2 regions of the Amycolatopsis sp. cg9 genome follow, and region 1 is predicted to be linked to the other one. Evidence: predicted binding sites of a transcription regulator. Region 1 holds the regulator's gene; the other holds the start of a gene.

Region 1 (4,088 bases):
CCGCGGAGCAACCTTTGTCTTCTGCCCTTTCCACCCTGACCCAGCACGCCCACCTGCGCGCGGAAGGCGTCGGCGTCACCCTGGGCTCGCGCCGGGTGCTGCACGACGTGAGCGTCACCGTTTCCGCCCGCTCGCGGCTGGCCGTCGTCGGCGAGAACGGGCGTGGCAAGACCACGCTGCTGCACGTCCTCGCCGGTCTTCGCGCGCCCGATCACGGTGTCGTCCACCGGACCGGCACCGTCGGCGTCGCCCGGCAGGCGCTGCCGTTCCGGTCCGGGGAGACCGTCGGGACGCTGACCACCGAGGCGTTGCGGGAGGTCCACGCCGCTCTGCGCACCCTCGACGCGGCCACCGAAGATCTCGCGAAGGCGACCGAAGGCGCCGAAGATCGCTACGCCGTCGCGCTGGACGCGGCCACGCGCCTCGACGCGTGGGACGCCGAGCGCCGCGTCGACGTCGCCCTCGAAGCACTCGACGCCTGCGCCGACCGCGGCCGCGAGCTGAGCACGCTCTCGGTGGGGCAGCGCTACCGCGTGCGGCTGGCCTGCCTGCTCGGGGCGCGGTACGACTTCCTGCTGCTCGACGAGCCCGGCAACCACCTCGACGCCGCCGGCCTGGCGTTCCTCACGACCCGCCTGCGCGGGCACGACGGCGGGGTCGCGCTGGTCAGCCACGACCGGGCGCTGCTGGCCGACGTCGCCACCGAGTTCCTCGACCTCGACCCCAGCCAGGACGGCCGCCCGCGCCGGTACGCCGGTGGCTACGACGCCTGGCAGGACGGGCGGCGCCGTGACCGTGAGCGGTGGGTGCAGGACCACGAGGAACAGCAGGACACCCACCGGCAGCTCGCCGCCGCGGTGGCGCAGGCCCGCGACCGGCTCAGCACCGGCTGGCGCCCGGACAAGGGCACCGGGCGGCACCAGCGGCAGACCCGCGCGCCCGGCGTCGTCCAGGCGCTCAACCGGGAACGGGCCGCGCTGGAGGCCCACCGCGTCACCGTGCCCGAACCGCCGTTGTCGTTGCGGTGGCCGGATCTCGGCGCCGGCGGCCGGGGGACGCTGGTGCGCGTGGCGGACGTCAGCGTCGACGGCCGCCTGACCGGCCCGATCACGCTGACCCTCGACCACGGCGACCGGCTGCTCGTCACCGGCGGCAACGGCGCCGGCAAGTCGACGCTGCTGTCGGCCATCGCCGGCGAGCTCACGCCGTCCACCGGCTCGGTGCGGCACCTGGCCGGCGCGCGCGTGGCGTTGATCGGCCAAGAAGTCCCGGCCTGGCCGGACGACCGCACCGCCCGCGAGCTGTACGAGCGGGCCGGCGTCCCGTTTTCGGCGATGGGTCTCCTCGACGCCGAGGCGCTGCGCACCCCGGTCGGGCGGATGTCGCAGGGGCAGCAACGCCGGCTCGACCTCGCACTGCGGCTGGCCGGACGGCCGGACGTGCTCGTCTTCGACGAACCGACCAACCACCTGTCGGCGGTGCTCGTCGAGGAGCTGACCGAGGCCTTGCTGGGCACCCCGGCCGCGGTGGTCGTCGCGACGCACGACCGCCGGCTGCTGGCGGACCTCGCGGCCTGGCCGCGATTGGAGCTCTGACGCACGAAGGCCTCCCCGGTCACCCGGGGAGGCCTTCGAAGTTCACGTGCTCAGCGGCGCTTGGGGCGCCAGACCACCATCGCCGTCTGCTGGTTGAGCGGCACGAGGTCCCGGCGGTAGGACGCGTGCGCCGCCGCCGCGGCCTGTTCGCCCGCGACGTACGCTGCGGTCAGTTCTTCGGTCAGCTCGGCGATCCGGGCGCGCAGCGCGTCGACCTGGTTCTCCAGCTCGATGATGCGCTTGATGCCGGCCAGGTTGACGCCGTCCTCCTGCGACAGGCGCTGGACCTCGCGCAACAGCGCGATGTCCCGCATCGAGTAGCGCCGCCCGCCACCGGAGGTGCGGCCCGGCGACACCAGGCCCTGCCGGTCGTAGGTGCGCAACGTCTGCGCGTGCATCCCGGCGAGCTGGGCCGCCACCGAGATGACGAACACCGGGGTCTCTTCGTCGCCTTCCTGCGGGATCCCGCCGAACATCCCACTCACCTGCCTTCGAGCAGCTCAGTGATCTCGGGCCGGGGGTCGTGCCCGGCCATCGACTCGGCGTACGCCTGCAGAGCTTCGCGCGCCTTGTCGTCCAGTTTGGCGGGAATCGCCGCCTGGAGGGTGACGAGCAGATCACCTTGCGAACCGTCGCGCTTGGCGATGCCCTTGCCGCGCACGCGCAGCACCCGTCCGCTCGCCGTGCCCGCCGGCACCTTGAGCGAGACCTTGCCCTCGAGCGTGGGCACCGTGATCGTGGTGCCCAGCGCCAGTTCCGTGAAGTCCACCGGCACGGTGATCGTCAGGTCGAGCGCCTTGCGCCCGAACAGCGCGTGCGGAGCCACGTGCACCCGGACGTACAGGTCGCCCGCCTGCGCCCCGCCCCGGCCCGGCTCGCCCTGACCGGCCAGCCGGATCCGCTGGTCGTCGTCGACGCCCGGCGGGATCCGCACGGTCAGCGTGCGGGTGCGCGTGCTGACGCCTTCGCCGCCGCACTCGGGGCACGGGTCGTCGATGATCGTCCCGCGGCCGCGGCAGTCGCGGCACGGCTCCGAGAACGCGAAGGCACCCTGGCTGCGGCTGACCAGACCCGAGCCCGAACAGGTCGGGCAGGTCCGCGGTGACGTACCCGGCTTCGCGCCGTTGCCACCGCACGTCGAGCAGGTCGCCGGGCTCGACAGCCGCAGCGGCAGGGTCGCGCCCTTGACCGCCTCGGTGAAGTCGATCCGGACGTCCGTCTCGACGTCGGCACCGCGCTGCGGCCGGTTCGCCGTCGCACCCGCCGAAGCTCGGCCACGGCCGAACAGCCCGCCGAGGATGTCCCCGAGCCCGCCGAAGCCGCCCTGCTGGTTGGCTCCGGCCTGGCCGAAGATGTCGCCGACGTCGAAGCTGCCGGTGCCGCCGCCACCGGGGAAGTTGAACCCGCCCCCGGCGCCGCCGAACAGCCGCCGCGCTTCGTCGTACTCCTTGCGCTTGCTCGCGTCGGAGAGCACGCCGTAAGCCTCGGAGACCGCCTTGAACTTCTGCTCCGCCTCGGCGTTGCCGGCGTTCGCGTCCGGGTGGTTCTCCTTGGCCAGCTTCCGGTAGGCCTTCTTGATCTCGTCCGAAGTGGCGTCGGAAGAGACGCCCAGTTCACGGTAGAAGTCCTTACCGATCCATTCCCGTGCACTCATCGGGCGTCTCCTCCTCCCACTTGAACCGGATACGTCTTACTGCTGCTGTTCATCGACTCCGCCGCCGAGTGGCAGCTCGCCACCGACGGGCGGGTCCACCGGGGCCGCGCCGGGCTCGTGGTCGGTCACGCCGACCAATGCCGCCCGCAGTACGCGGTCCCCGAAGCGGTAACCGCGGCGCATGACCACGGTGACCGTCGGGCCCGCCACGTCCGGCGAGGTGTTGTGCTGCACGGCTTCGTGCACGCTCGGGTCGAAGGGCTCGCCCTCGTTGCCGAACGACTCGAGCCCCGCGCGCTGCAGGCCGCTGATCAGCTTGTCGCCGACCGCCTTGAACGCCCCGGTGAGGTCACCGTGCTGCTCGGCCCGCTCGAGGTCGTCGAGCAGCGGCAGCAGGTCGTTCACCACGGTCGCCTTCGCGCCGAGAACGACCGCCTCGCGGTCGCGCTCGACCCGCTTGCGGTAGTTGGCGTACTCCGCCTGCAGGCGCTGGAGGTCGGCGGTGCGCTCGGCCAGCTCCTTCTCCACGTCGGAGACCACCGACACCGAGTCGTCCACAATGGACTCGCCGAGCGAGGGGCCCGCGTGTTCCACGGGCGCCTCCTCCGGCTCCGGCGCGGCGTGGGCCGGACCGGGCGGGCGGACCTGCCCGGTCTGGGGGTCCACCCGACGCCGATCCCGCACGACCACCGGCTCCTCGGGGCCTCGGCCCTGGCTCTCGGATTCGTCGTAGCTGTGGGTCACTTCTTCTCGTCCTCTTCGACGATCTCGGCGTCCACCACGTCATCGGCCTTGGCCTGGCCGCCGGCCGCACCGGCGTCGCCGGCCGCACCCGAAGC
Region 2 (4,088 bases), 840 kb from region 1:
GGTGGTCGCCGTGCGGCCGTCCCAGCGGATGGTCCCGGCGACCCCGCTCGGCACGCCGGGCGTCAAGATCCGCCGCGCGGAGCCCGGCGACCTCGAAACCGCGGTCGAGCTCGGCATGGAGCTGCACTCCTACGACGCCCAGTACGGCACGGTGAACTGGCGCACCGGTGTCGAGGACATCCTCGCCAAGGACCTGGCCGAGCAGCTGAACCGGCCGGAACCGCCACTGTGGATCGCCGAGCTGTACGGCCGCCCGCTCGGCATGGTGAGCATCCAGCACCCCGGCGAGACCGGGTGGATCAGCGACCGCGTCGCCGCGGCCCGCGTCGGCTACCTGTCGTGGCTGGCCGTCGCGGAGGCGGCGCGCTCGTCCGGCGTCGGCACCGCGCTGGCCACCCACGCCCACCACGTCCTGGACGAAGGGGGCGCCGACGTCGTCCTGCTGCACCACGCGGCGGCGAACCCGCTGTCGACGCCGTTCTGGTACGCCCAGGGGTACCGGCCGCTGTGGACGTACTGGCAGCGCCGCCCGGCCGTGCGCTGAACAAACGGAGGATTACCGGCGGCGCGCGGTCCTTATAGGCTGGCTCCCGCAGAGCGAGGGGAGCCGGGAGTGAGCGACCAGCGGGATTCCGCGCCGAGAGCGCCCGAGGGCGTCGACACCGAAAAGCCGTCCGCGGCCCGGATCTACGACTGGTACCTGGGCGGCACCCAGAACTGGGCCGTGGACCGCGAATTCGGCAGGCGCATGGAGCAGCAGTGGCCGCTGGTGCGGCCCGGCTCGAAGCAGAACCGCGAGTTCATGAACCGCGCGGTGCGGGCGGCCCTGCGGGCGGGGATCCGGCAGTTCATCGACCTCGGCTCCGGCGTCCCGACCGCCGGGAACGTGCACGAGGTCGTCGAGGCCGAGCTGCCCGACGAGCACGACGCCAGGGTCGTCTACGTCGACTACGAGCCGGTCGCCGTGGCGCACGCGACGCTGATCCTCGAAGAGGAGGCGGCGACCGACTGGGCCGGCATCGTGCAGGCGGACATGCGGGACGCGAAGGCCGTCCTGCGCGCCGAGGAGACGAAGCGGCTCATCGACTTTTCGCAGCCGGTCTGCCTGATGATGATGGCGGTGCTGCACTTCGTCGGCCCGGACGACGACCCGGAGGGGCTGCTGGCCCGGTACCGCGACGCGCTCGCGCCCGGCAGCTGGCTGGCCATCTCGCAGATGAGCGAGGGCGACGGCAGCGGCGAGACGCTCGAAGGGCTGCGCTGGTTCGTCGAGCAGTACCGCAAGACGAGCAACCCGGTCTGGCTGCGCGACCGCGAAGAGATCGCGCCGCTGTTCGGCGACTGGCCGCTGCTGGAACCCGGCATCGTGCACCTGCCGGACTGGCGGCCCGACCGGAAGCTGAACGCGCTGGAGGCGGAAGCCCGCCCGTACGCGTGGTGCGGCATCGCGGCACGACCAGGCGGCTGACCTGCGGTTTTCTTGATCGCTGTGGGCGAACGCACCATCGGAAACAAACACACCCATCGGAGAGTTGAGCTAGGCAGACTCAACTAACCGAGGAGTGCACATGTCCGACACCCGCCTCCTGCCCGTGCTCCCGCTCGATGACGACGTCGTGCTGCCGGGCATGGTCGTCCCGCTCGACCTGAGCGACACCGAGACGCGGGCCGCGGTGGAGTCCGCCCAGGCCAAGACCCCGGCCCAGGCGTCCTTCCCCGGCATCCGGTCGACCGGCGCCGCCAAGGCCGAGGTCCTCATCGTCCCGCGCGTCCACGGCGAGTACGCCGAGTTCGGCACCGTCGCCACGGTCGAGCGCATCGGCCGCGTGCCCGGCGGCAAGGCCGCCGTGCTGCTGCGCGGCACGTCCCGCGCGCTCGTCGGCCGGATCGCCGACGGCCCCGGCGCCGCCCGCTGGGTGCACGCCGAGGACGCCCCCGAAACCACCGACGACCAGACCGCGAAGCTCGCGGCCGAGTACAAGGCCGTCGTCATCTCGATCCTCCAGCAGCGCGGCGGCTGGCAGCTGATCGACGCCGTCCAGCAGGTCGAAGACGCGTCCGCGATCGCCGACCTCTCCGGCAACGCGCCGTACCTCGACACCGACCGGAAGGTCGAGCTGCTGACCACGCTCGACGTCAGCGCGCGCCTGGAGAAGGCGCTCGAGTGGAGCAAGGAGCACCTGGCCGAGCTCGAGGTCACCGACACGATCCGCAAGGACGTCGCCGAGGGCATGGAGAAGCAGCAGAAGGAGTTCCTGCTGCGCCGCCAGCTCGAAGCCATCCGCAAGGAGCTCGGCGAGCTCGACGGCACCGCCGAGGACGACGACTACCGCGCCCGCGTCGAGGCCGCCGAACTGCCCGACGCCGTCAAGAAGGCCGCACTGGCCGAAGTGGACAAGCTGGACCGCACGTCCGAGCAGTCCCCCGAGGGCGGCTGGATCCGCACGTGGCTGGACACCGTCCTGGAGCTGCCCTGGAACGAGCGCACCGAGGACGTCTACGACATCGCCGCCGCCCGGGCGGTGCTCGACGCCGACCACGCCGGCCTCGACGACGTGAAGGAACGCATCATCGAGTACCTGGCCGTGCGCAAGCGCCGCGCGGAATCGGGTCTCGCCCCGGTCGGCGGGCGTCGTTCCGGCGCCGTGCTCGCCCTCGCGGGCCCTCCCGGGGTCGGCAAGACGTCGCTGGGTGAGTCCGTCGCGAAGGCCATGGGCCGCAAGTTCGTCCGCGTCGCACTGGGCGGCATCCGCGACGAGGCGGAGATCCGCGGCCACCGCCGCACGTACGTCGGCGCGCTGCCCGGCCGGATCGTCCGCGCCATCAAGGAAGCCGGCTCGATGAACCCGGTCGTGCTGCTCGACGAGATCGACAAGGTCGGCGCCGACTACCGCGGCGACCCGACCGCGGCGTTGCTCGAAGTGCTGGACCCGGAGCAGAACCACACGTTCCGCGACCACTACCTCGAGGTCGAGCTGGACCTGTCCGACGTCGTGTTCCTGGCCACGGCCAACGCGCTCGAGACCATCCCCGGCCCGCTGCTGGACCGCATGGAGCTCGTCACGCTGGACGGCTACACCGAGCACGAGAAGGTCACCATCGCCCGCGACCACCTGCTCCCCCGCGAGCTGGAGCGCGCCGGCCTGGGCACCGCCGACGTGGTGCTGACCGACGCCGCGTTCAGCCGGATCGCCACCGAGTACACCCGCGAGGCGGGCGTGCGCAACGCGAACCGGACCATCGCGAAGGTGCTGCGGAAGATCACGACCAAGGTGGCGCTGGACGAGGTTTCGCTGCCGCTGACGGTGGACGCGCCCGACCTGGACACCTACCTGGGCCGCCCGCGGCACATCCCGGAGTCGTCGCTGCCGGCCTCGACCCAGCGCACGGCGACCCCGGGCGTGGCGACCGGCCTGGCGGTGACCGGCGCCGGCGGTGACGTCCTCTACATCGAGGCGTCGCTGGCCGACGAGGAGTCCGGCGCGTCCGGGCTGCAGCTGACCGGCCAGCTCGGCGACGTGATGAAGGAGTCGGTGCAGATCGCGCTGTCGTACCTGCGGTCGCACGGCGCGGAGCTGGAGCTGCCGGTGGGCGACCTGAAGAAGCGCGGCATCCACGTCCACGTCCCGGCGGGCGCGGTCCCGAAGGACGGGCCGTCGGCGGGCGTCACGATGACGACGGCGCTGGCGTCGCTGCTCTCGGGCCGCGTGGTCCGCGCGGACGTCGCGATGACCGGCGAGGTGTCGCTGACCGGCCGGGTCCTCCCGATCGGCGGCGTCAAGCAGAAGCTGCTCGCCGCGCACCGGGCGGGGATGAAGACGGTGATCATCCCGCAGCGCAACGAGCCGGACCTCGACGACGTCCCGGCCGAAGTGCTGTCCCAGCTGGACGTCCACGCGGTGGCGAACGTCCGCGAGGTCCTCGACCTCGCACTGACCCCGGCGTCCACGCCGGTTCCCCAGGCGGCGTAACCCCGAGCGCCGCCACCTGACGAACGGCCGGTTTCCCCCTTCCCCCCAGGGAAACCGGCCGTTCGCGCACGCTCAGAGCCGCCGGGCGGCGATCAGGTACCCGGTGCCGAGCCGGCC

What was found. Region 1 encodes HspR, which represses chaperone genes until heat shock. Its sites were predicted from a motif close to ANNTTGAGTNNNNNNNACTCAANNT; they were not measured.
Region 2: the regulator HspR is predicted to act here: its motif matches at 1,530-1,554, upstream of lon (endopeptidase La).

What each region holds. Positions count from the first base shown of each region.
Region 1 covers NZ_CP166850.1:2,358,834-2,362,921, forward strand. Annotated here, with positions in the region: gene AB5J73_RS11050 (ABC-F family ATP-binding cassette domain-containing protein) at 15-1,595, shown strand; gene AB5J73_RS11055 (heat shock protein transcriptional repressor HspR) at 1,646-2,071, opposite strand; gene dnaJ (molecular chaperone DnaJ) at 2,077-3,249, opposite strand; gene grpE (nucleotide exchange factor GrpE) at 3,286-3,993, opposite strand; gene dnaK (molecular chaperone DnaK) at 3,990-4,088, opposite strand, start outside.
Region 2 covers NZ_CP166850.1:3,200,830-3,204,917, reverse strand. Annotated here, with positions in the region: gene AB5J73_RS15350 (GNAT family N-acetyltransferase) at 1-544, shown strand, start outside; gene AB5J73_RS15345 (SAM-dependent methyltransferase) at 614-1,468, shown strand; gene lon (endopeptidase La) at 1,569-3,971, shown strand; gene AB5J73_RS15335 (class I SAM-dependent methyltransferase) at 4,044-4,088, opposite strand, start outside.